DNA from 2 places in the Clostridium sp. 29_15 genome. Region 1 is predicted to be linked to the other one. Evidence: a T-box and tRNA genes for the amino acid it is inferred to sense, from the RefSeq annotation. Region 1 holds a T-box; the other holds one or more tRNA genes.

The links. A T-box is a leader RNA that pairs with one kind of tRNA and senses whether it is charged. The one in region 1 lies ahead of pheS (phenylalanine--tRNA ligase subunit alpha), so its partner is inferred to be a tRNA-Phe.
Region 2: it has a tRNA-Phe gene. The T-box ahead of pheS (phenylalanine--tRNA ligase subunit alpha) is inferred to sense a tRNA for this amino acid. The anticodon was not compared.

What each region holds. Positions count from the first base shown of each region.
Region 1 is NZ_MNRT01000042.1:90,977-106,857, reverse strand. Features, by position in the region: gene BHW04_RS11300 (small, acid-soluble spore protein, alpha/beta type) at 39-290, shown strand; gene BHW04_RS11295 (class I SAM-dependent DNA methyltransferase) at 415-1,152, shown strand; gene hslO (Hsp33 family molecular chaperone HslO) at 1,180-2,061, shown strand; gene BHW04_RS11285 (DUF6873 family GME fold protein) at 2,165-2,866, opposite strand; gene ytxC (putative sporulation protein YtxC) at 3,010-3,900, shown strand; gene infC (translation initiation factor IF-3) at 4,125-4,646, shown strand; partial or broken gene rpmI (50S ribosomal protein L35) at 4,668-4,876, shown strand; gene rplT (50S ribosomal protein L20) at 4,904-5,263, shown strand; gene BHW04_RS11260 (TrkH family potassium uptake protein) at 5,470-6,816, shown strand; gene BHW04_RS11255 (potassium channel family protein) at 6,829-7,500, shown strand; gene BHW04_RS11250 (TrmH family RNA methyltransferase) at 7,514-8,290, shown strand; T-box leader at 8,356-8,577, shown strand; gene pheS (phenylalanine--tRNA ligase subunit alpha) at 8,687-9,706, shown strand; gene pheT (phenylalanine--tRNA ligase subunit beta) at 9,738-12,116, shown strand; gene BHW04_RS11235 (DUF2156 domain-containing protein) at 12,189-13,124, opposite strand; gene BHW04_RS11230 (hypothetical protein) at 13,262-13,561, opposite strand; gene BHW04_RS11225 (hypothetical protein) at 13,766-14,302, shown strand; gene BHW04_RS11220 (radical SAM protein) at 14,326-15,243, opposite strand; gene zapA (cell division protein ZapA) at 15,406-15,881, shown strand, end outside.
Region 2 is NZ_MNRT01000009.1:49-9,678, forward strand. Features, by position in the region: gene BHW04_RS00995 (uracil-DNA glycosylase) at 411-1,088, shown strand; gene BHW04_RS01000 (hypothetical protein) at 1,191-1,388, opposite strand; tRNA gene BHW04_RS01005 (tRNA-Phe) at 1,744-1,819, opposite strand; gene BHW04_RS01010 (CPBP family intramembrane glutamic endopeptidase) at 1,945-2,889, opposite strand; gene BHW04_RS01015 (competence/damage-inducible protein A) at 3,053-4,303, opposite strand; gene BHW04_RS01020 (hypothetical protein) at 4,445-4,681, opposite strand; gene fusA (elongation factor G) at 4,819-6,906, opposite strand; gene BHW04_RS01030 (AbgT family transporter) at 7,358-8,890, opposite strand; gene BHW04_RS01035 (VanZ family protein) at 9,174-9,629, opposite strand.

The DNA.
Region 1 (15,881 bases):
GGAGAAAATACATATATTACTTTGTAGGGGGAATAGTTATGAGCAAGACACCGCTAAAAAAAATTATAAAATCTAAAATTAAAACTAATAAAGAGCTTACAGCACAAGAACTTTTAAGAGAAAAAATCAAATATGAAATTGCTGACGAATTAGGATTAAAAGAAAAAGTTGATCAATATGGATGGGGAGGACTCACAGCTGAAGAAACAGGAAGAATAGGAGGTATTATGACCCGTAGAAAAAAAGAACTAAAAATTCCAACTAATGATGAGATACTAGGAAGAAAATAATGGATTGACTAATTAGTGGAATACATATATTATAATTCTTAGAAATTATAGATTAATGTAGAAGAAATATTTCTTCTACATTAATTTTTAAGTAGCTGTAAAATTTATAGCAAGGGGGAATAGTATGGCTTATGGAGAATTTGCTAAAATTTATGATGATTTAATCAATGAAGATATTAATTATGACAATATGATTAGCAGAATAATTGAAATATGCAATGAATATAATATTGAATACAAAGATTATCTTGATGTTGCTTGTGGTACTGGAAATGTTACTGTAAGACTAGCAAAGTATTTTAAAGATGTATATGCCGTAGATTTATCTGAAGATATGCTGAGAGAAGCTTTTAATAAATTTAAGGAAAATAGAATTAAAGGTAGGATAATTTGTCAAGATATGACTGAAATGCAGCTAAATAGGAAGTTCGATTTAATTACATCAGTTTTAGATTCTACAAATTATATTACTGACGAAGATGATTTGAAAAAATATTTCAGTTCTGTTAAAGAGCATTTAAAAGATGACGGGATTTTTATTTTTGATGTTAATTCATATTATAAGTTATCAGAAATATTAGGTAACAATATTTATACATATAGTGAAGAAGATGTTTTCTACATATGGGAAAATGTTTTTGAAGATGATATGGTTTCAATGTTTCTTACCTTCTTTGTAAAGCAAGGAGAACTTTATGAAAGATTTGAAGAGGAGCATTTTGAAAGAGCATATAGGGAAGAAGAGCTTGAAAGTGCTCTATCAAATTGTGGATTAGAGATAATAAATAAGTTTGATGGATATAGTAATAATAAGGTTCAAGCAAGTAGTGAAAGAATAGTATATGTAGTTAAAAAAATATAACTATATTAAATTTAGGAGGAAGTATAGATGGAAGATAAGATTATTAATGCGGTAGCTATGGATGGAACTGTTAGAATAATAGCAGGAACAACTACAAATTTAGTAGAAAAAGTAAGAGAAATTCATGAATGTACACCAGTAGCAGCTGCAGCACTTGGAAGAATGATTACTGCAGGAGCATTATTAGGTACTACTTTAAAATCTGATAAAGAAATTATGACATTAAGAATTAATGGTGGTGGAGAAGCAGAAGGAATTACTGTAACAGCTCATGAAAATGCTGTTGTTAAAGGATTTATTGGAAATCCTTATGGAGATAGACCATTAAACGAAAAAGGTAAGCTCGATGTAGGTGGATATGTAGGCAAAAATGGTAACCTTATAATCATAAAAGATTTAGGAATGAAAGATCCATATGTAGGCCAAGTTCCAATATTCTCAGGAGAAATTGCAGAAGATTTAGCATATTATTATACTGTATCAGAACAAACTCCATCAGCAGTATCTTTAGGTGTATTAGTAGATACTGATTATTCAATAAAGGTTGCAGGTGGATTAATAATTCAAATGCTACCAGGTGCTGAAGAACATATTGCAGATATAGTAACATTTAGATTGGAAGAAATTCCTACTTTAACTGAAATGTTAAGTGAAGGAAAGACTATAGAAGATATCTTAAACTATTTATTTGATGATATGGGATTAAAGATATTAAAAGAAACTAAGCCTGAATTTAAATGTAATTGTTCAAGAGAAAGAGTGGAAAAAGCATTAATATCAATTGGTGAAAAAGATTTAAAAGAGATATATGAAGAAGGTAAGGATGAAGAAATCAAATGCCACTTCTGTAATACTAAATATGTATTTACTAAGGAACAAATTGGAGAGTTATTAACTAAGATTAAATAATGAAAAAGGCTGCTATATTGTAGCCTTTTTCATTATTTTTTAAGAAAGATGTTTTAAGTATTTTATGCAACAAATGTTAGGGATATACGTACTATATTATAGATTATAAAACAAAGAGACTTCCTCTATCAGTAAGCTTTCCGCTTTTTAAGTAAATAGGTGTGATATTGTGATTATTAAGAAAATTTAACACTTCTTTGCCATAAGAATAATGATTTAAGTCTCCAAATAGTGCTAATTTATCGTGAGAAATCATTCCTCCAACACCACCTATAAATCCATATTCAAAACCTTCTAAGATAATATCTCCATAAGGCAATAAAAGAACATGAAAATCATCATTTGAAAGAGTCTTATATATTCCAGGATCATTAGTAATTAAAACTTTTTCTCGCAAGGGAAGAATGGAACACTTTGTATAGCCTTGCTTTACATTAATAATTTTTTTGTGAGTAATATATTTTTTAAAAGCATCATCAGAATACTTTAGGTTATGTATGAAATACTCCTTGCTATTTAGTGCGTTTATAGATATATTTTCAGGGTATTTATGGCCAAGGGTGCTAGAACTTTCAATATATTTTATATTATTTTCTTCCAGTTGTTTTTTAAACTCATCAGGCATATGCTTATTTATTAAGATTAATCTATTTTCTTTATGAAGAATATTTATTTGTATATCTACATGGCCATCAATTGCATTATACAAAGCTTTAGATTGAGGAATTTTAATTATTTTAAGCCCTAGCTTGTTTAAATTATTACATTCTTCATCTGTAGTTTTATAATCAACAAAACAAATCATTAAATTAACTCCTTTTATTTATAATATATATAAAATAAACAAAATTTATCTAAAAATCAATAAATTTAAACAGTTACTATTTATAAATGTTGAATATAGAAAACTTTTTAATACATACTATTATTAAGGAAGGAGTGAAATCCATGCTGGTAATGAAGTTAGTACACAATAATGACTTAGATTTTGTAAAAGAGTTACAAGAGTTACGACAGTTATTAAAAAAGAAGAATATAACAATGGGAATTGTTGAAAGCGGAGAGGGAAGCTCTAATATAATTAAGATAATATGTAATAATGAAAGTTATAATGATAGGATTAGAAACACTATTTATTTATATATAAGTAATATTTTGTATTCGGTAGTGGTTAAGGAATATAGAAAAAAAGAATTGTTTAATTATTTAATGGAAAACTATTTTTTCTTGAAGCAAAATGAGGTTATGGAAGTGGAAGAAAAAATAGTTAGGGTATTACAAAATGAAGAAAAAGTTACCGATGAAAAAATGTTTTATTGCATTAATAAGATAAATTGTATAATTGAAAAGATAAAGGAATGCTTAGAGGAAAATGAAGTTATAAATATTAAAGGTTTTATAACCTTTAGAATGAAAGAGCTTAGGGAAGATATTGAGTGTATCATTGATAAAATAGTTGAAGATTATATGATTGAAAAGGAATACAAAGAGTTTATAAAATTATTAAAATATTTTGTAGATATTCAGGAAAGTAAAATAGAAAAGATTGATATATATATACAAAGTGATGGGGGATATGTATTAAAAGATGGCCTTGATAATGATGTTTTTGAAGAGTTTGTCAAGGAAATATATGAATGTAAGATTGATACGGAAGCTAATGTAGAAGATATAATTATTAGTGGTCTTATTACAAATGCACCAAAAGAAGTAGTAATTCATAATAAAGACAAAGCCTTAAACTTAGAGTTTATTGATACTATTAAAAATGTATTCGGTGAGAGGGTAACTTTTTGTAATGGCTGTAGTAAGTGCTTGGCAAGTAAGTTGAAAATTTAAAAAATTAATAATTGACAACTAAAAGATAGCATGATAGAATTTAAAATGTTAAGAAGGAACTGCCGTTTCTCACCTTACGGCAAAGCTTAGTAAGGTAATACGTATGAAATTTGTATCTAGTAATATATTATTATGTCTAGATTTAGTTTGATAATAATGGATGGCAGTAATGTCATCCATTTATTATATAAAAATGCTTTTTTCATTGGTACATTTTATCGGAGGTGAACGATATCAGTAAAAATTTTACTTGTAACGAAAGTATAAAAGAAAAGGAAGTAAGAGTTATTGATGCAGAAGGTAATCAATTGGGAATACTTCAAACAAAAGAAGCTCAAAGAATGGCAGATGAGAGTGAATTAGATTTAGTTATGATCTCGCCAAATGCAAAACCACCAGTATGTAAAATAATGGATTTAGGTAAATATATTTATGAGCAAGCAAAAAAGGAAAAAGAAGCAAAAAAGAAGCAAAAAGTAACAGTAATTAAAGAAATCAGATGTGGAATCACAATTGAGGAAAATGATATTGCTATTAAAGCTAAAAATGCTAGAAAATTCCTAGTGGATGGGGATAAAGTTAAAATAACTATAAGATTTAAAGGTAGAGAAGCAGCATTATCTCATTTAGGTGTTAAAATACTTGATAATTTTGTTTCTAAACTTGAAGATGTTTGTGTAGTAGAAAAACCTGCTAAACAAGATGGAAGAAACATGACTATGGTTTTAGCCCCAAAAAAAGCATAATCTGAGAGGAGGATATTTATCATGCCAAAAATGAAAACTCACAAAGGTGCAGCAAAAAGATTTAGAAAAACAGGTACAGGAAAGTTAAAGAGAGCAAAGGCTTTCAAGAGCCACATCTTAACTAAGAAAAGCCTAAGAAAAGCGCTAAGAGAAAGAGAAACTTAAGAAAAGGTGCTTATGTTTCAACTACTCAAGAAAAAGCAATGAAGAAATTATTACCATACCTATAATTTAAGAAGGTTTAGGAGGACTAAAGAATGGCAAGAGTTAAAAGAGCGGTAAATTCACGTAAGAATCATAAAAAAGTATTAAAGCTTGCTAAAGGTTACTACGGTGGAAAGAGCAGATTATTCAAAACTGCTAACGAAACTGTAATAAGAGCTTTAAGAAATGCATATGTAGGAAGAAGATTAAAGAAGAGAGATTTCAGAAGATTATGGATAGCAAGAATAAATGCTGCTTCAAGAATGAATGGACTTTCTTATTCAAAATTCATGAATGGAATAAAATTAGCTGGTGTTGATATCAACAGAAAGATGTTATCTGAAATAGCTATAAATGATCCAAAATCATTTGCTGAATTAGTTGAATTAGCTAAGAAAAACTTAAATGCTTAATTAATACATAATGCGACTTATGTCGCATTTTTATTATATAAAAAAGTAGCATCTTTATTTATTAAGAGAGATGCTGCTTTTTTGTAATTAAAGTTTTCATTAGATAAATTAAAAAAATATACTTATACTTTTAGGAGGATAGTGTATAATAATTTGGTAAAGTATTATTTTGGTATTTAAAATTTTTGTTTAGCAGAGGTGTATATATGCAGTATAGGTTAAATAAAGGTTCTAAACTTAATCCAATGCAGATCCTTTCACTGGGATTTTTAGCAATAATACTGGTAGGTGGAATATTGCTATCATTACCTATTTCATCATCTACTGGAGAATATACTAGCTTTATTGATGCTGTATTTACTTCGACTTCAGCAGTATGTGTAACAGGACTAATAACTGTAGATACAGGAACTCATTGGAATTTGTTTGGTAAAACTGTAATTATGATATTGATTGAAATTGGTGGATTAGGATTTATGTCTTTTACTACTTTAATAGCAATTTTACTTGGTAAGAAGATAACCCTTAGAGAAAGATTGATTTTACAAAATGCAATGAATACCTTTAATATTCAAGGAGTAGTAAAAATGGTTAAATATATACTGTTATTCACCACTTCAATTCAATTAATTGGTGCACTTATATTTTGCACACAATTAATACCTGAATATGGATTAAGTAAAGGGTTATTTTATAGTATATTTCATTCTATTTCAGCATTTTGTAATGCAGGCTTTGATATTTTTGGTGGCGGGGTGAGTTTAACGACTCACAATACAAATACTGTGGTAATACTAACAGCAGCAGCACTTATAATTATAGGTGGATTAGGTTTTAGTGTATGGACAGAACTATATAATGTAAGAAGGATAAGAAGGTTTTCAGTACATACAAAAATAGTTCTACTGGTTACTGGATTCCTGGTAATAGGAGGCACTGTTTTAATGCTTTTATTTGAATATAATAATCCTGAAACCTTAGCATATATGGATGGTGGAGAAAAGGTTTTAAATTCTTTCTTTTCAGCTGTAACACCTAGAACAGCAGGATTTAATAGTATATCTACATCTGGCATGACTGGTGCTGGTAAGTTTTTAACAATGATTTTGATGATAATTGGAGGTTCACCTGGATCAACTGCTGGTGGAATAAAAACAACAACTGTAGGTGTATTAATATTAACAGTAATTTGTGTTATAAAAAGAAGAGAAGATACAGAGGTTTTTTCAAAGAAAATATCAAAAGATCTTGTTTATAAAGCATTTACCTTATTCTTTATAGGCTCAGGTCTTGTTATAGTGGTAAGTTTAATATTATCATTTACTGAAGCGGGGGCATCTTTTACAGCTATTTTATATGAAACTGTTTCTGCTTTTGGTACAGCAGGTTTGACTATTGGTCTTACACCAAATTTAAGCATCATTGGAAAAGTGTTAATTATGATGATGATGTATATTGGAAGAGTAGGACCTTTAACTGTAGTATTATCATTGACTAAAGAAAAAGTTAGAAGTGGAATTAAATATCCAGAAGGAAAAATATTAATAGGTTAGGAGAAAGTAATAATGGCAAGTGGAAAACAATTTGTAGTTATAGGTCTTGGTAGATTTGGTCAATCTGTGGCAAAAACATTATATGATCTAGGCCATGATGTATTAGCTATAGATATAGATGAAGAAGCAGTAAGAGAAATTTCAGAAAATGTAACTCATGCTGTGCAGTTAGATGCAACAGATGAAACATCTATAAAAAGCTTAGGACTTAGAAATTTTGATGTTGCAGTAATTACTATTGGTTCAAATATACAAGCGAGCGTAATGATTACACTTTTAGTTAAAGAACTTGGAATTAAATACATTATAGCAAAGGGGCAAAGTGAACTTCATGCTAAGGTATTATACAAAATTGGTGCTGATAGAGTAGTGCTTCCAGAAAAAGATATGGGTATAAGAGTAGCTCATAATTTAGTGTCTTCCAGTATAGTGGATTATATAGAATTATCATCTGATTATAGCATTTTAGAAATTAAGCCACTAAAGGTATGGGACAATAAAACTTTAAATGAACTAAATTTAAGAAGTAAATATGGAATTAATGTTATTGCCATAAAAAAAGGTGAGGAAATTGATATAACACCAAGTGCAAATGCTGTTATAGAAAGTGAAGATGTTCTGGTAGTTATTGGACCAACAAATAACTTAGGTAATTTAGAAGAAATAATTGTTAAACAGAAGTAAGAGGTGCTGCACTTTGATAGTCATTGAAAGTAAAGAAAATTCTTTATTTAAGAATATTAAAAAGCTTAAAGAAAGAAAAAATAGATCTAAAGAAAAGAAATATATTATAGAAGGTTTTAGGTTGGTAGAAGAAGGGTTTAAAGCTGGTGCAGATATTGAATGCTTAGTTATAGAAGAAGGAAATGAGCAGAAAGCAAATGAATTCTTAAAAGAATACTTAACAGTATCTAAAATTTATTTAATGAAAAAAAGTTTGTTTGGTCAGCTTATTGCTACAGAAAATACTCAAGGTGTATTAGCTGTTGTGAAGATGAATGATAGTACAGAAGAAATAAAAGGAGATTTTTATCTTTTATGTGATAAAGTTCAAGATCCAGGAAATTTGGGAACTATTATTAGAACTGCCCATGCAGCTGGTGCTTCAGGAATAATTTTAACAAAGGGTACAGTTGATATATATAATGATAAGACTATAAGGTCAACAATGGGATCAGTTTTTTATCTGCCAATTATATATGATAATGACCTTAGCTTCTTAAAGAAACTTAAAGAGGATGGTTTTAGCTTAGTTACTACATCACTTCAGGAATCAAAGGATTTCTTTCAAGAGGATTTAAGAGGTAAGGTAATATTAGGTGTTGGTAATGAAGGTAATGGCATCAGTGATGAGATATTTGCTATGGCAGATAAAAAGGTTAAGATACCTATGCCAGGTGGTGCAGAAAGTTTAAATGTGGCAGTGGCTTCATCAATAATACTTTTTGAGAAAGTTAGACAAGGAATGCTATAAAAGTATTTTTTAATAAATACTTGAAAAAAATAATCTTTATTTGTATAATAAGTTGAAAAGAATATGTAAATACTGTGAATGAGAGAGTAATTATAAGGAATATTTCAGGGAGAAAAAGTCTAAGACTGGAAGCTTTTTTAATAAAAATTATAATGAAGTTCGCTCAGGAGTACTAGTTGTGAAGTAATAGTAGTAACTAGCGGTTTAACCGTTATTTTAATTAAGAGGATATTGTACCATTTGTATAATATCAACTAGGGTGGTAACGCGGATATTCCGTCCCTTTTGGGATGAATATCCTTTTTTTTATTTACAAATTATTTTAGTTGCATAGCAATTAAATTAAAAGTATTTAATATTCGTAAGATACTGATTAAAAAAGAAGGGAGTAATATTATGGAAGAAAAATTAACCGCCATTAAAGAAGCAGCACTTAATGAAATAGCTTCAGTAGAAAATAGTGCAGCTTTAGAAGAAATTAGAGTTAAATATTTAGGAAAAAAAGGTGAACTTACTACTATATTAAGAGGAATGGGTTCTTTATCACCAGAAGAAAGACCAGTAGTTGGTAAGTTAGTTAATATAGCTAAAAATGAAGTTGAAACTAAACTTGAAGAAGTAGGAAGCAAAATAAAGGAAAAAGAAAAAAAAGCTAAACTAGCTAGTGAAGTTATCGATATAACTTTACCAGGAAAGAAACAAGTAATAGGAAAGAGACATCCATTAGATCAAACATTAGAAAGTATGAAGAACATCTTCATTTCTATGGGATTTACAATAGAAGAGGGGCCAGAAGTAGAATTAGATCATTACAATTTTGAGGCTTTAAACATTCCTAAAAACCATCCTGCAAGAAGTGAACAAGATACTTTATATATTAATGATAGTTTAGTTTTAAGAACTCAAACTTCACCAGTTCAAGTAAGAACAATGGAAAAGCAAAGCTTACCAATTAAAATGATCTCACCAGGTAAGGTTTATAGATCAGATGATGTTGATGCAACACATTCACCAATATTCTATCAAATGGAAGGATTAGTTGTAGATAAAGGAGTAACTTTTGCAGATCTTAAAGGTACCTTAGAATTATTTGCTAAGAAAATGTTTGGGGATAAAGTTAAGACTAAATTTAGACCTCACCACTTCCCATTCACTGAACCTTCAGCAGAAATGGATGCAACTTGTTTCGTTTGTGAAGGTAAGGGATGTAAAGTCTGTAAAAATAGTGGATGGATTGAAATTTTAGGATGCGGTATGGTTCACCCAGATGTACTTAGAAATTGTGGTATTGATCCAGAAATATATAGCGGATTTGCCTTTGGGTTCGGTGTAGATAGAATGGTTATGCTTAAGTATGGAATAGACGATATTAGATTATTATACGAAAGTGATATGAGATTCTTAAATCAATTCTAATAATTATAGTTATTGTAGGAGGTAAAATGCAATGAAAATACCATATAATTGGTTAAAAGATTATGCAGAAATAAATGTTGATGCATATGAATTAGCAGATAAATTAACTCTTTCTGGTTCTCAAGCAGAAGAGGTTATAATGCAGGGAGATACAATTAAGAATGTTGTAACTGGAAAAATTACAAAAATTGAAAAGCATCCTGATGCAGATAGATTAAATGTTTGTCAAGTAAATATTGGAGCTGAAGAAGAAATTCAAATTGTTACAGCTGCTACAAACATGAAGGAACAAGATATAGTACCTGTAGCTCTTCATAAATCAATATTAGCTGATGGTACCGAAATTAAAAAAGGTAAGATGAGAGGCGTAGTATCTAATGGTATGTTCTGTTCTGAAGAAGAATTAGGAATTGCTGGAGATAAACCAGTTCATGGATTAATGATTCTTCCAGAAGATGCACCATTAGGAATGGATATAAAGGAATATTTAAAATTAAATAAAGCAATAATTGATTTTGAAATAACTTCAAATAGACCGGACTGTTTAAGTATTGTTGGTATGGCAAGAGAAGCAGCAGCAACTCTTGGAACATCTTATAAAATGCCTAGCTTCAAATATGAAGTTAAAAATTCAGATAATATCAATGATGAATTAAAAGTTGAAGTTAGAGATGAATTATGTAATAGATATATGTCTAGAGGGGTTAAGAATGTTAAGATAGCTCCATCACCTTCATGGATGCAAGAAAGATTATTAGAAGCTGGAGTTAAACCAATAAATAATATGGTTGATATAACTAACTTTGTAATGCTTGAACTTGGTCAACCAATGCATGCTTTTGATGCAAGAGAAATTGAATCTGGAAAAATAGTTGTGGAAAGAGCTAAAGGCGGTGAAAAGTTCACAACTTTAGATGAAGTAGAAAGAACTTTAGATTCAGAATGCTTATGTATAAAAGATAAAGATAAGACTATTGCTTTAGCTGGTATCATGGGTGGATTAAATTCTGAAATAAAAGAAGATACAACAGAAGTATATTTTGAATCAGCAAATTTTGATGGTACAAACATTAGAGTAAATTCTAAAAAGGTTGGACTAAGAACTGAAAGTTCTTCTAGATTTGAAAAGGATATAGATCCTAATTTAGCAAAGCTTGCTATAGATAGAGCTTGTAGCTTAGTATGTGAGCTTGGTTGCGGAGAAGTTATGGAAGGAACTATCGATGTATACAACAATGTTAAAGAAGAAGGTCACTTAACTGTTGATACTAATTGGATAAATGCTTTCTTAGGAACTGATATATCAAAAGAAGAAATAAAGAAATCTTTAGATTCTTTAGATATAAAGACTGAAATAAATGGGGATATGTTAGAAATTACTACACCTACATTTAGAATTGATTTAACTATTAGAGAAGATATTGCAGAAGAAGTTGCAAGAATTTATGGATATGATAAAATTCCTACAACTGTATTTAGCGTATCTACTGAGAGAGAGCCTAAGTATAAGAAAAATATTTTAGAAGATAAAGTTATTGAAATAATGATAGGAAACGGATTAAATCAATCAATAAGCTACTCATTTGTTTCTCCTAAGGTATTTGACAAAGTTAATATACCAGCAGATAGCCAATTAAGAAATGTTGTTAAGATTAAGAATCCTTTAGGCGAAGATTTTAGTGTGATGAGAACAACAACAATTCCTTCAATGATGGAATGTTTATCTAGAAATTATTCAAGAAATAATGATTATGTTAGATTATTTGAAATTGGTAAAGTATATATTCCAAATGAAGACGAAAATCAAGTTCCAACTGAAAAAAATATATTAACTATAGGTATTTACGGAGATTGTGATTACTTAGATATGAAGGGAATTATTGAAAATCTAGTAGATGGTCTTGGAGTTGAAAAAGCCAAATATGTAAGGGAAAGTGAAAATGCTAGTTACCATCCAGGTAAGACAGCTGCATTATTAGTAAGAAATAAAAAGACTGCAGTTCTTGGAGAAGTGCATCCAGATGTAACTGAAAATTATGGTATAGATATTGATTGCTATATAGCTGAAATAGATTTAGATCAATTATTTGAAGCAGCTAAAATGACAAAATCATATAAAGCATTACCAAAATTCCCAGCTGTAACAAGAGATATAGCATTACTAGTGGATGATTCTGTATTAGTTGCAGATATAGAGGAAGCTATAAGAAAAGCTGGTGGAAATTTAGTTGAAAAAGTTCAATTATTTGATATTTACAAAGGTGAACAAATTCCAGCTGATAAAAAATCAATAGCTTATGCAATAGCATATAGAGATGAAAATAAAACATTAAATGAAAAAGATATTACGAAAGTTCATGATAAGATATTAAAAGCTTTAGAGCATAAGCTAGGTGCTGTGTTAAGATAATATTTAAACAATTATAAAAATCAAAAGCAGATTTAATTTGCTTTTGATTTTTTATTTTATTAGGTGATAATTTTAATCAGTAATTTTTATAAAACATTTTTTTATATAACCAATAGGGTGATATGATACTTTAGATTTTCGTAGTCCTAAATCACCACAGTCTTCTTGTCTATTTACATATAAAGTATCACTAAAATACATATCTAAAAATGTTCTATTTAAAAAAGAATAAATACCTTTAAAAGAAATATCACAGCGCTCAATGTGGATTATAGCTGTATCACCATATTTTTCTCCAATAGAAAAGCCTGCAAGAGTATCATTAACATAAATTGTTATGGATTTTAAATCTAATTTTTGAAAGTTTATTAATACATCCCTAATGACATCGTATTCTATTTTTAGTTCAGTACAGAGAGAGTTTTTTGATTTTTCCCATTTTTTTATTAAGTCTAAGCAGTCGTTGATTATTTTAGGGCTATTTATTTCAGATATTTTGAAAGAATAGTTTTTATTAAAGAAGTTATATAGATTTTTTTTAGCATGATACCTTTTTCCACTTAAGTTAATTAAATCTTTGGTAAGATATATATATTCATAATCTTCCGGTGTATAAACAATTTCAAATTTATGAGCACAATATTTCTTTAAATCATTAATAAAAAAGTTTTCTACATCTCCAAAAAGATAGAGTTCATGGGTGTTATTAGATAAGAAATTAGATTGCGAATTATTATTATTGTTTTTTTTATATGATAGTAATAATTCGATGATTGAATTTAGTTTATTGGGAGTGTAATTATATGGAATCATAAAAAAATCGCCATAATATTCTTCACTTTTCTTAACAATTAAGGTATTATCTATTATAGCAAAAGTGGTTTTTGATAAATTTCTCCATAAATATAATGAAGCAAAAGTGTATTCATATGAAGAAAAGTTACTTTTATAACAATAATCATTAAATGTTTCTTTATCTTGGAGAGTTAAGGTATGGAATATATCCAAGATATCATCTCCTTTGTAAAAAATAAGCCATATATTATATTTTATTAAAAAAAGATAATACGGTTAATTGAAAAGAACTTTTATAGAAAAAATCCTATGTCTAATAAGAATTTATCAAGACATAGGATTACCAAAAGCTAATATTTGAATTTTATTAATACTTCTTTAATTTCACCTTTAGAATTTTTTCTTATGCTAAAGTTTTTAATATCGCTAAATTCATGATTTAGCTGATATGTTAATTCATTGATTGTTGCTTTACATTTTTTTGAAAGTTCATTATCTTCAATAATTTCAAATCTTGATTTTTTACAAGTAGTTTCGTTTTGCTCATCATCAATTATTACATAATAATCAGAACTTTCTTCTAATACATAGTATTCTTTATTTAAAGTTAAAGTAGAACACAAATCATTATTTATACATTTTAATAACATTTTACCATACCTCCCTTTATAAATTACATTATACATTTATTTAATAAATGTTAAAATTGTAAGAATATATAAAAATATAATTATTTTCGTATATTTAATTAATTTTTTAATAATTTAATTTTTGCAACACTGTATAAAATCTTGTATAATTTATATGAATTTATTAGAACTAATGAAGTACTTATATAAATAAGGGAGATAAAAATGAGTAAATTTAAAAATAATAAACTGATAGAAAAATGTAATCAATTAAATAAAGCTATAGAGATAGTTGGTGGAAAAGAGTTTTTAAATACGAAAATAACAGATGATATTGATATGGCAGAATACATAATAAGCAGTGTTTTTGAAGGAGAAGAAGTGAAGTTTAATTTTGCTGGTGAGGAGTATAGTATTCCTGCATTATTTAAAGCAAAGCTTGAATATGAAAAAAATTTTCTAAGAAATAAAGGTAAGGCAATTGATTCAATCGTATACAAGATAAAAAAATATGATACAAGCTTAGATTCGGAAATAAGAAAATATAAGAAAAGCAGTGGAATTGAAGAATATAATAAAATATATGATATAGTAGAAAAGAGATATAGAAGAGATATCAATATGTTAGTATTAAATTCTATGGATAGTAACCTAGTAGAGAAGCTTTCAGCAGAAGAAGAGGATAAATACTATGGAGAGTATCTTACTCAAAAGAAAAAACAAATAATATATGGCGTATTTAGCAAAATGGGTATAGTTTAATCTATGCCCATTTTTAATGTTAATTAAACGCCTTCGTTTTTAAAGGATGGTACAAAATCTGTGGTGTTGGCTCCTTCTCCTTGAATAAAGCCATTTTTTACACCAATGGACAATGCATAATCTATGATAGAATCGTAATGTTTAGGATTTAATTTGCTGTTTATCTTTGGATATTTATAAGCATTATGCATAGGTACATATTGATTCATTAATGAGATATAGATATCATCATGAAATGTATTGTATAAAAGGTCAATAACTTTCTTAGAATCAAATAAAAGTCCAGGTAATAATAAGTGACGTACAATTACACCTTTTTGTATTATTCCATTATCATTAAAGGAAGGAGCACCTACTTGACGTACCATTTCCTTAATTACATTTAAAGCATTTTCACGGTAGTTGTTAATTTTTGAATATGCTAAAGCATATTTATCATCAAAATATTTAAAATCTGGTAGATAAACATCCACAAGTCCATCAAGAGCTTTAATAGTTTCTAAAGAGTCTATTGAATTAGTATTATATAGTATTGGTAAAGTTAAATTATTATTTCTTGCAATTTTAATGGATTTAATGATTTGAGGTACATAATGAGTAGGAGTAACTAGATTTATATTGTTAGCACCTTGTTTTTCAAGTTCTAGGAATATTGCAGCCAATCTTTCAATGGAAATGGTTTTACCGTTGAATTCTTGTGATATGCAATGGTTTTGGCAAAATACACATTTAAGATTGCAATGAGAAAAGAAAACAGTTCCTGAGCCATTTTTGCCAGAAACACAGGGTTCCTCCCAAAAGTGTAATTGAGCCCTGGCTACTTTTAAATGATTATCTGCTTGGCATACACCAAGATTTATATCTCTGTCAACATTACAATTTCTTATACATAAGTTGCATTTTTTTGTTTCTAAATTTATTATCAATTTTAAACACCTCATAAAAGTATATCTTTTATTAAGATTCTATCAAATTTAAATATATTTTCAATAAATTTAAAATAACTAATATAAAAATAGACAATATATGTGGCAGAATATAGTTATTCAAAGATAAATATGATATAATATCAGTAATTATAATATAATTTAGAGGTGTATTAAATGAATACTGTAACAGTTAAAATAAATGGGATGGAGTATAATTTAAAGGGAAAAGAAGATGATGAATATTTACTAAAGGTTTCAGAATATGTTGATGGTAAATTTAAAGAAGTATCAAGTAATAATAACAAATTAAGCATTAGTTCAGTTGCAGTATTAAGTGCATTAAATATAGCAGATGAACTTTTTAAATGTAATAATGAAGTTGAGGATTTACTTAAGGAAAAAAATTCTTTAGAAGAAAGAAACCTAACTTTAAAGGAAAGAATACGAGAAATAAAGCAGGAAGTTGAAGAAACTATTAAAAATAAAAATCAAGAAATGGCTTCTTTAAAAGAGATGTTGTACTCAATGGAGCAAAAGTCAAGAGAAGCTGAAATTTTAAATGATAAGGTTGCTGATTTAACTGAAGAGTTAGAAGAAAAGAGCAAATTAGAAGAATTAGTAGTGCTATTAAAGGAAAATATGGCAGTTTT
Region 2 (9,630 bases), on a different contig from region 1:
TGGTTTTATATTAACTATATTCTGTTCAATTTTCAAAGACCATTTATCTTGTCGCCCTCAAGCGACTTTCTTATCTTATCACTGGAAGTTTATTCTGTCAACAACTTTTTTTTAAAAAGTTTTTTTCAGAAACTACTTTCCATTTTCGCAAATTTACCTACTAGATATTTATCTGTATGTCATCTCTGCGACGTGTTTTATCTTACCATTATTATTCTCCATAATTTTATGTTTTATTACTAATTTAAGCATATTAATCTTAATTTATATTATTTTTCTCCATTTTTCTTAATATATCTATATACGATATGCAAGGTAACGTTTTTGCCTATTTTGATGAAATTATTGGCATTTCTATTATTAATACTTATAATTCATATTGTATAAACTAAAATGTAAGAGGTGATTTTATGACTAATGTATTAGCCAAAGACTGGTATTATTTATTAAAAGATGAATTTAAAAAGGATTATTTCTTTAACCTAAGGAATTTTCTCAATAATGAATATAAGCATCATATTATTCATCCTGATAAAGAAAATATATTTAACGCTTTAAATTTCACATCATATGAAAATATTAAAGTAGTAATATTAGGTCAGGATCCTTATCATGGAATGAATCAAGCTCATGGATTAAGTTTCTCGGTAAATCCTACTGTTGCTATTCCTCCTTCTTTAAGTAATATATATAAAGAACTAAATAATGATTTAGGTTGTTATATTCCTAACAACGGATATTTAAAAAAGTGGGCTGATCAAGGTGTTTTACTTCTTAATACTGTTCTTACTGTAAGAGATGGTGCTGCAAATTCTCATAAAAATAAAGGCTGGGAACAACTAACGGATAAGATAATAGAATTGATAAATAAAAAGAACGACCCAGTTGTTTTTATCTTGTGGGGAAATAATGCAATTCAAAAAAAATCCCTAATAACTAATAGTAAGCATCTGATATTAACATCTACTCATCCTAGTCCATTATCAGCTTTTAGAGGATTCTTTGGTAGCCATCCATTCTCAAAAGCCAACGATTTCCTTATCTCTATAGGTAAAAAACCTATAGATTGGCAAATAGAAAATATATAGGATACATATTTTTTTATTCTGTGCATATATAAAAATAGGAGCCCTATGAAAATAAACTTTACATAGGGCTCCTTATCTAATAGAATAAATCAAAATAATATCTTACATTATTTCTTTCTTTTTAAACTCTTTATAAGTAGAGTATATTAAACCACTTATCATTCCAATTACTCCTCCGGCAGCAAATGTAAAAATTATATTTTCAAAAAAAGCTCCCACAAAAATTCCTATTCCAACACCTATAGCTATTCCTTTGGTTAAATATTCATAATCCTCTTCTGATAACATAAATTTTCCCATTTTAACTACCCTCCCATATTTATATCTTAATACAAATTAATATAAAATTACTTTCTACAAATAACTATAAATCATTTTACTTAACTTGTAAAGAGTTATTTTATAACTCTTTGTATATTTTTTATTAACTTTTTATTATTTATACCATAGAGCTTTATTTCTTTATCTATTAGTATTATATTATTGCCTTTTATCTTTAATTTATATCAGCTTAACATAGTGTTATTATATTTTTTATAAAAAAAAGATATATTAAACCGTCCATTTTAAAATAACGATTCAATATATCTTTTATAATTAATGAGTATATATTTAAGCACAAAAAAGCAGCTTATTATTCAACAAGCTGCTTACCTGGTGGCTCGACCAGGAATCGAACCAGGGACACGAGGATTTTCAGTCCTCTGCTCTACCGACTGAGCTATCGAGCCTTAACAATTTTATTATATTATATTCCTATAATTATGTCAATATTTTTGTTAATATTGTTTTTTTCTGCTTAATATACTACTTCTTCACCTATTTGATTAATTAAATAATATATAATTTATTTTAATTAACTAAAAAAATTCATATAGATAATATATATTCCTATTATTAAGACTAATGGTAAGTTTACTACATCCTTTATACTTTTCATCAAACTATTTTTTACTCTTACCTCTTCTCTTGTTAGTATATTTCTCTTTATATTTAATGATATAAGCTTTTTAAAAATAAAATATATAGCTACAAAGCAAATTATAGTTAAAATAGCATAAAAGAATATTGCTCCTAAAACTACTGAATTAGGTACATTTTTTAAAGTAACTTCACTTACTGCCTGCAATTCCTCTTCACTTGCTGGCAATAACTCCATTAACTTTGACAATGTTACAGATGTACCATTGATGATAAAATGAATAATCATACTAGAAAATATACTTTTAGTAATTCTAACAACTAATGCTAATATAATCCCTAATGCTACTGCATATAAAAATTGTTGTCCATCTAAATGCATAATTCCAAAGAACAATCCTGTAACCACCGCTGATACAAAGATGTTTTCATCATCATAACCAGCTAAAACCACTCCCCTAATAGTAATTTCTTCAGTTATAGCAGGCATAACAGCAAACAATAACAAGAATAAAAGGTATGGAGTATCTATAATAGATGTAATCACCATTGCAACATTATTAGGAAACACTAATTGTGATATTAAAGATAACAATGTGACCATTGGTTGGCAAACAAATGCCAACAATATCAATAATAATGCATCTTTAAAATAAAGCTTATTAATCCTTAAAGTGTCTTTTATACTTCTTGGTGATAATAATAAATAAATAATTGCTGGCATTATAAATATGGTTAAATGTGTAATAAACAATTTCATTCTATAGTCTGTAATATTTAAAATACTAAATATATATGATAATGGATAAGCCGAAAAAATACCTAATAGCAATATAACTAAAAAGTATATATTAGCCTCCTTCAATTTTTTCAAAAACATTCCCCCTAACTGTAAATCTACTTTGCAATAATGTATATTTATAGTTTTATATGATAATAATATAAATGAAGTGGATAAAGCTTCATAATTAATCGCCTCTCCCCCATTTTATTTATATACAAGATAATCCCCTTAATCATTTGATTAACGGGATTATTTTTTCTTATTCCCTACAATATCCTTTTTCAATGATTTTTAGCCTTAATAGATTTAATGCATTCATAGTAGCTCTTTCTCTAATCTTATCTCGCTCTCCTTGGAAGATAAACTTTTCTACTACTGTTTCCCCTTTAAAGCATAATCCTATATATACTAAACCTACTGGCTTTTCTTTTGTTCCACCACCTGGTCCTGCAATACCAGTTGTAACTACTGAAATATCTGATCCACTTTCTCTACATATACCTTCTGCCATTTCCCTGGCAGTTTCTTTGCTTACTGCACCATATAAATTTAAGGTTTCTTTCTTAACACCAAGTCTCCTCACCTTAGCTTCATTGGAGTATGTAACAGCACCTTCAAGAAATACCTGTGAAACTCCTGGATATGATATTAGCTTAGCAGCAATCATTCCCCCTGTACATGATTCAGCTGTGGAAATGGTTAAATTGCTTTTACATAACATTTCTGCTACCTTATACTCTAAGGTAATTTCTCCTTCTCCATACACTTTGTCTTTAAGTGTCTTCCTCACTTCCGCCTCCACTGGTTCAATTAAATTTAAACATTCCTCTTCAGTTTCTCCTTTAGCTGTTATCCTTAAGCTAACATCTACACCTTTAGCATAAGGAGCAACCGTTGGGTTTTTTCCATTATCAATAAGATAAGCTAGCTCTTCTGCCATGAAGCTTTCACCTATTCCAAAAATTCTTAGCATCTTTGATCTAAGCACACAATCTGTTAATTTTTCTAAGTAAGGAAGTACTTGCTCATTAAACATACTTTCCATTTCCTTTGGTGGCCCTGGCAATATTATCATTTTCTTATTTTCCTCTTCTATAATTACACCACTGGCTGTTCCACAGCTATTAGGCATTATTATCGCACCTTCTGGAAAATATGCCTGCTTAATATTATTTCCTTTTAATTCACGACCTTGCTTATTAAAATATTTCTCAATACCTTTTAAAGTATTTTCATCAAGCTTTAATTTTTTGTTAAAGTACTTTGCTGCTGACTCCTTAGTAATGTCATCTTGTGTTGGTCCTAAGCCACCAGTTGTTATTACAAGCTCGCTTCTTTTATATGCTTCATCATATGCCTTTAATAATCTTTCCTCATTATCACCAACTACCTGCTGATGATATACATCTATTCCTAAAGTAGCAAGTTCTCTAGATAAATACTGTGCATTTGTATTTACAATATCTCCTAACAATATTTCTGAACCTATTGCTATTATTTCTGCTTTCACATTTTTCACCTCAATTCAATTTACTTCTAATTGAATTATACCATCAATATCCAATTAATTAATATCATAATATAATTAAATCTTTATGTTTTTATTTTTTACAAATTTAAAATCCCTAAAGCTTAAAGCTCTAGAGATATATTATTTATACTTATTAGCATTAATATAATAACCTCCAAGAGTATCAATTCCTTGATCTATTATTACAAAATTTCCTTCTCTTAGCATCGAAGTAATTATATTTATGTGCTGTTTATTTGATGCATCTAAAGTAATTGTAAAATTATCATTTTTATCGACTATTCCCATATAGTCATATATATCACTATATTCTCCTAGTCCTAACTTTCCCTTTATATCCATTCTATAGTCAGGCATATTTAATATCCTCCTACTACTTTAGTCCATCTATATTTTTACTCAATAATAATTTATGTAAATAAATTATATTTTATTCATTCGTAATATATTTTAATAGAAAATAGAGGTGAAATTATACTCCACCTCTTATTATTTTAAGCTTCTGCCTTTAATTTCTTTGCTTCATTTAATATCTTTATTAGTTCTGATTCAGGAACTTCTTCATATCTACCAAAAGAACTTACATAACTTCCTCTTGCGTGAGTCATTGCTCTTAATGAAGTAGCGTAATTAAACATTTCAGCCATAGGCACTTCCGCAATAACTTTCTGTTCATCACCTACTTGTTCCATTCCCATAACTCTACCTCTCTTTTTATTTATATCTCCCATTACATCACCCATGTATTCATCTGGAACCTTAATTTCTACATTCATTATAGGTTCCAATAAGATTGGCTTTGCACTTTCTAACCCCTTTTTGTAAGCAATAGATGCTGCTATTTTAAAAGCCATTTCTGAAGAATCAACTGGATGGTATGACCCATCATATAATGTAGCTTTCACTCCTACAACAGGATATCCAGCCAAGACACCACTGGACATACATTCTCTTAATCCTTTCTCTACCGCTGGTATGAAGTTTCTTGGAACAGCTCCACCTACTACTTTATCAACAAAATCTAAATCAAATTCACCATCATTTCTTGGTTCAAATTTTATCTTAACATCTCCATATTGACCATGTCCTCCTGATTGTTTCTTGTATTTACCTTGAACATCAGACTTTCCTTTAATAGTTTCCCTATATGGAATCTTTGGAGTCTGTAAAATAACATCTGCTCCAAATTTATTCTTTATCCTACTAGCTATTACTTCCAAATGAGTTTCTCCTAAACCCCAAATTATTGTCTCTGCATTTTCCTTATCTCTTTCAATTTTAAAAACAGGATCCTCTTCAATAAGTTTAGATAATGCTAAAGAAATCTTTTCTTCATCACCTTTTGTTTTGGGAAGTATTGCCATTGACATAACTGGTACAGGAAGCTTAATCTTATCATATTTAATATTAATCTCTTGGCTACATAAAGTATCTCCAGTTGATGTGAATTGTAATTTAGCTACTGCACCTATATCTCCAGCAATTATTTCATCAGTAACAATTTGATTTTTTCCTCTCATAAAGAATAAATGAGATAATTTTTCTTGCTTGCCACTATTAGTGTTTTTTACTACAGCATCTCCATTTAATTTGCCAGTAATTACTTTAAACAATGAAATCTTTCCTACAAAAGGATCAGCTATAGTTTTAAATACATAAGCTGAAAATGGTTTATCTTCTTCAACCTTAATATAAATTTCATCACCAGTATCAATATCTAATGCTTTATGAGCACGTGAGTATCTAGGTGATGGGAAACATCCTATAATATTTTCTAACATTGATTTGATACCTACTACTTTCGTAGCACTTCCACATAATACAGGAGCTATCTCTCCATCAGAACAACCTTTTATAAATCCTGAATAAATATCTTCATCACTAAGTTTTCCATTTTCTAAATATTTTTCTAATAATTCTTCATCAGTCTCAGCAACTGTTTCCATTATCATTTGTCTACATTCATTTACTTTATCAATAAGATCTGCAGGAATATCTATACTTACCATTTTTTTAGTTTTATTGTCTAATTTAAATGCTTTTTGTGAAATTATATTTACTACACCAGTAAAATTTTCTTCTTTACCAATTGGATATTCTATTGGTACTATGCTAAGACCAAATTTTTCTTTCATTTGTTCTAATGTCTTATCAAAATCTGCATTTTCCCTATCCATTTTATTAATAAAAAATGCCCTTGGAATATTTACTTTATTGCAATACTTCCATGCTTTTTCCGTTCCTACTTCAACACCTGATACAGCACATACTACAATTGTTGCTATATCTACTGCTTTCATTCCTTGTATCATTTCGCCTTCAAAATCAAAATATCCAGGCATATCAACTATATTAATCTTTGTATTATTAGATTCAACACAAGCTACAGAAGTTGATAAAGAAATACCTCTCTTTTTTTCTTCTGCTTCGTAATCCATTACAGTGGTTCCATCTTCATTTTTTCCAAGTCTATCAGTAGTGCCTGTATAATATAGTAATGCCTCTGCTAATGATGTCTTTCCTGTAGCACCATGTCCTATCAACCCTACATTTCTTAAACTTTCAAAATTGTAGTTTTTCATGATATCTTAGATAATACTTGCCCTAAGTACTATCTTTCACCTGCCTTTCTTATATATAATATTTATATAATTTATATTAAAACTATTTAACTTAATAAATATCTATTAAATTTTTATGTTTTAATATGTTCAAATAGTACAAGCCTCATAATATTTCTAAAAGTATTTTATTTACTTTCTATTGTTATAAAATTATTCCCTTAATTAATAGTATTTATCCATTTTAATTTATATTACTTATTATTTAATATTTCTCCTTATACCTTACCCCTAAATTATCTTTACGTATAAAAAAGAACCTATATATATAGACCTCTTTTATAAGTGTCTATCTTATAGGTTCCATTTTAATCTGATATAGTTCTTTTTTATACTAAATAATTCTTTAAAATATTTGTAATCTATTTATATAGCTTGTACATTAATTCATTACTCATAATTCATCATTAATTTAAACTCCCATTCCTACTCCTGGTCCTAATGGAAGACCTAAAACAAACCATACTACTAATAGTAGTGACCATCCTATTAAGAATACCATAGAATAAGGTAACATAGTTGAAATTATAGTTCCTGCTCCTGATTCATCATCATATTTTTGTGCAAATGCTACTATTAATGCAAAGTAACTCATTAATGGAGATATTAAATTAGTTGATGAATCCCCAATTCTGTAAGCCATTTGAGTAAGAGCTGGTGAATAACCCATTTCCATTAACATTGGTACAAATATTGGTGCCATTATTGCCCATTTTGCTGAAGCTGATCCCATGAATATATTAATAAATGCTGCAACAAGTATAAATAATAATATTAACGGAATTCCTTTTAACCCTATATTCTTTAAGAAATCTGCTCCCTGAACAGCTATTACAGTCCCAATATTTGTATAGCTGAAGTATGCTACGAATTGAGCAGCAAAAAATACTAATATTATGTATGATCCCATAGAAGACATGCTTTTACTCATTAAATTAACTACTTGGTTACTATTCTTTATTTCTCTAGAACCAATTCCATAAGCAATCCCTGGAATTAAGAATAATAAAGAAATAATTATAACTATTGATGACATAAATGGTGACGTAAGAATTTCTCCTGTTTTAGGATTTCTTAATACTCCATTGCCTGGTACGACTAATAATGCCATACCTATTAAGAATAATACTAAGGCAATTCCTGCAAATCTTAAGCCTCTTTTTTGTTCTACAGTTAAATCTTCTAATGTTTCCGTTACAGAACCTTTATATTTACCTAGTTTTGGTTCAACTATAAGTTCTGTCACTATTGTTCCTAAAATAGTTATTAGTACTGTTGATGCCATAATAAAATACCAGTTGTCAGTAATTCCTACTTTTGCAGTTGCATCTGCCATTTTAGCTGCTTCAGTACTAATTCCAGATAATAAAGCATCTGTTGATCCAACCATAAGGTTAGCACTAAAACCTCCTGATACTCCTGCAAATGCTGCAGCAATACCTGCTAATGGATGTCTTCCAAAACTCATAAATACAACAGCACCTAAAGGTATTAAAACTACATATCCTGCATCTGATGCTATACTTGACATTACTCCTGCAAAAACAACTACTAGAGTTATTAATCTTTTAGGTGTACTACTTACTAGTTTTGTTAAGCAAGCTCCTATTAATCCTGATCCTTCAGCTACACCTACACCAATTATTGCAACAAGCACTGTACCTAATGGTGCAAACCCTGTAAAGTTTGTTACAGCTGAAGTAAACATATATCTTATTCCTTCAGGACTAAGCAAACTTACAATTGATGAAGACATTTCTTTTATTTCATTTGTTGCTCTATCTAATCCTGTATAAGTAACTGATACGCCCAATTTAGCACATATATGTGATACCACTGCTATTATTACACATAATAATAAGAAAATAATTGCTGGATGTGGTAAAGCGTTTCCTACTCTCTCAACAGCACCTAGAAAACCTTTTTTATTTTTGTTCTCATTCATCCCATACTCCTCCTAAGTTTTATCAAATTTTAATTTTGCAATTTAGTTTTATTAAAATTTCATTTACTATGTTTTTATTATATATTGATATAGTAATAAAATCAAACATTTTTTATTAAAATTATGCATTTTTCCCATTTATATGTTAAATAATATGATTAATAATATGATATTTACAACTTATTATAAATATTTTTTAACAATATAGTTATTTATAATTATATTCTTTTATTAAAAAAAAACTATCAATAATGCAATTTTTAATTATTGATAGTTTCACAGATTAAATTTTTATCATATTTTTGACCTTATAAAATAAATTATTAACTATAGAAGCTACAATTCCACCACAACTATCTATAAAAACATCCTTAATTGTTGAACTTCTTTCTGGTACAAAATACTGATGAAGCTCATCTGAAACAGCATAAATTATAACTCCCATAATAGAATAGAATATTATCTTCTTAGTATGAATATAATGTTTAATTACATTAAATAACAAAATATATAAAATAAAGTATTCAGTAAAATGTGCTGACTTTCTTATAATAAATGTTATATTACTTATATTATCTTTTGATATTTCAATACCTATTTTAGATAATAATAAGACTATTTTTCCACTTTGCCCTGATGAGACTTGTCCTGTTTGTTGTGACATATAAAATATAAAAGCCATCCATGCTAATAATAATATCCATGAAATTAATTTCTTCTTTTGCTTTTTCTGTTTCATT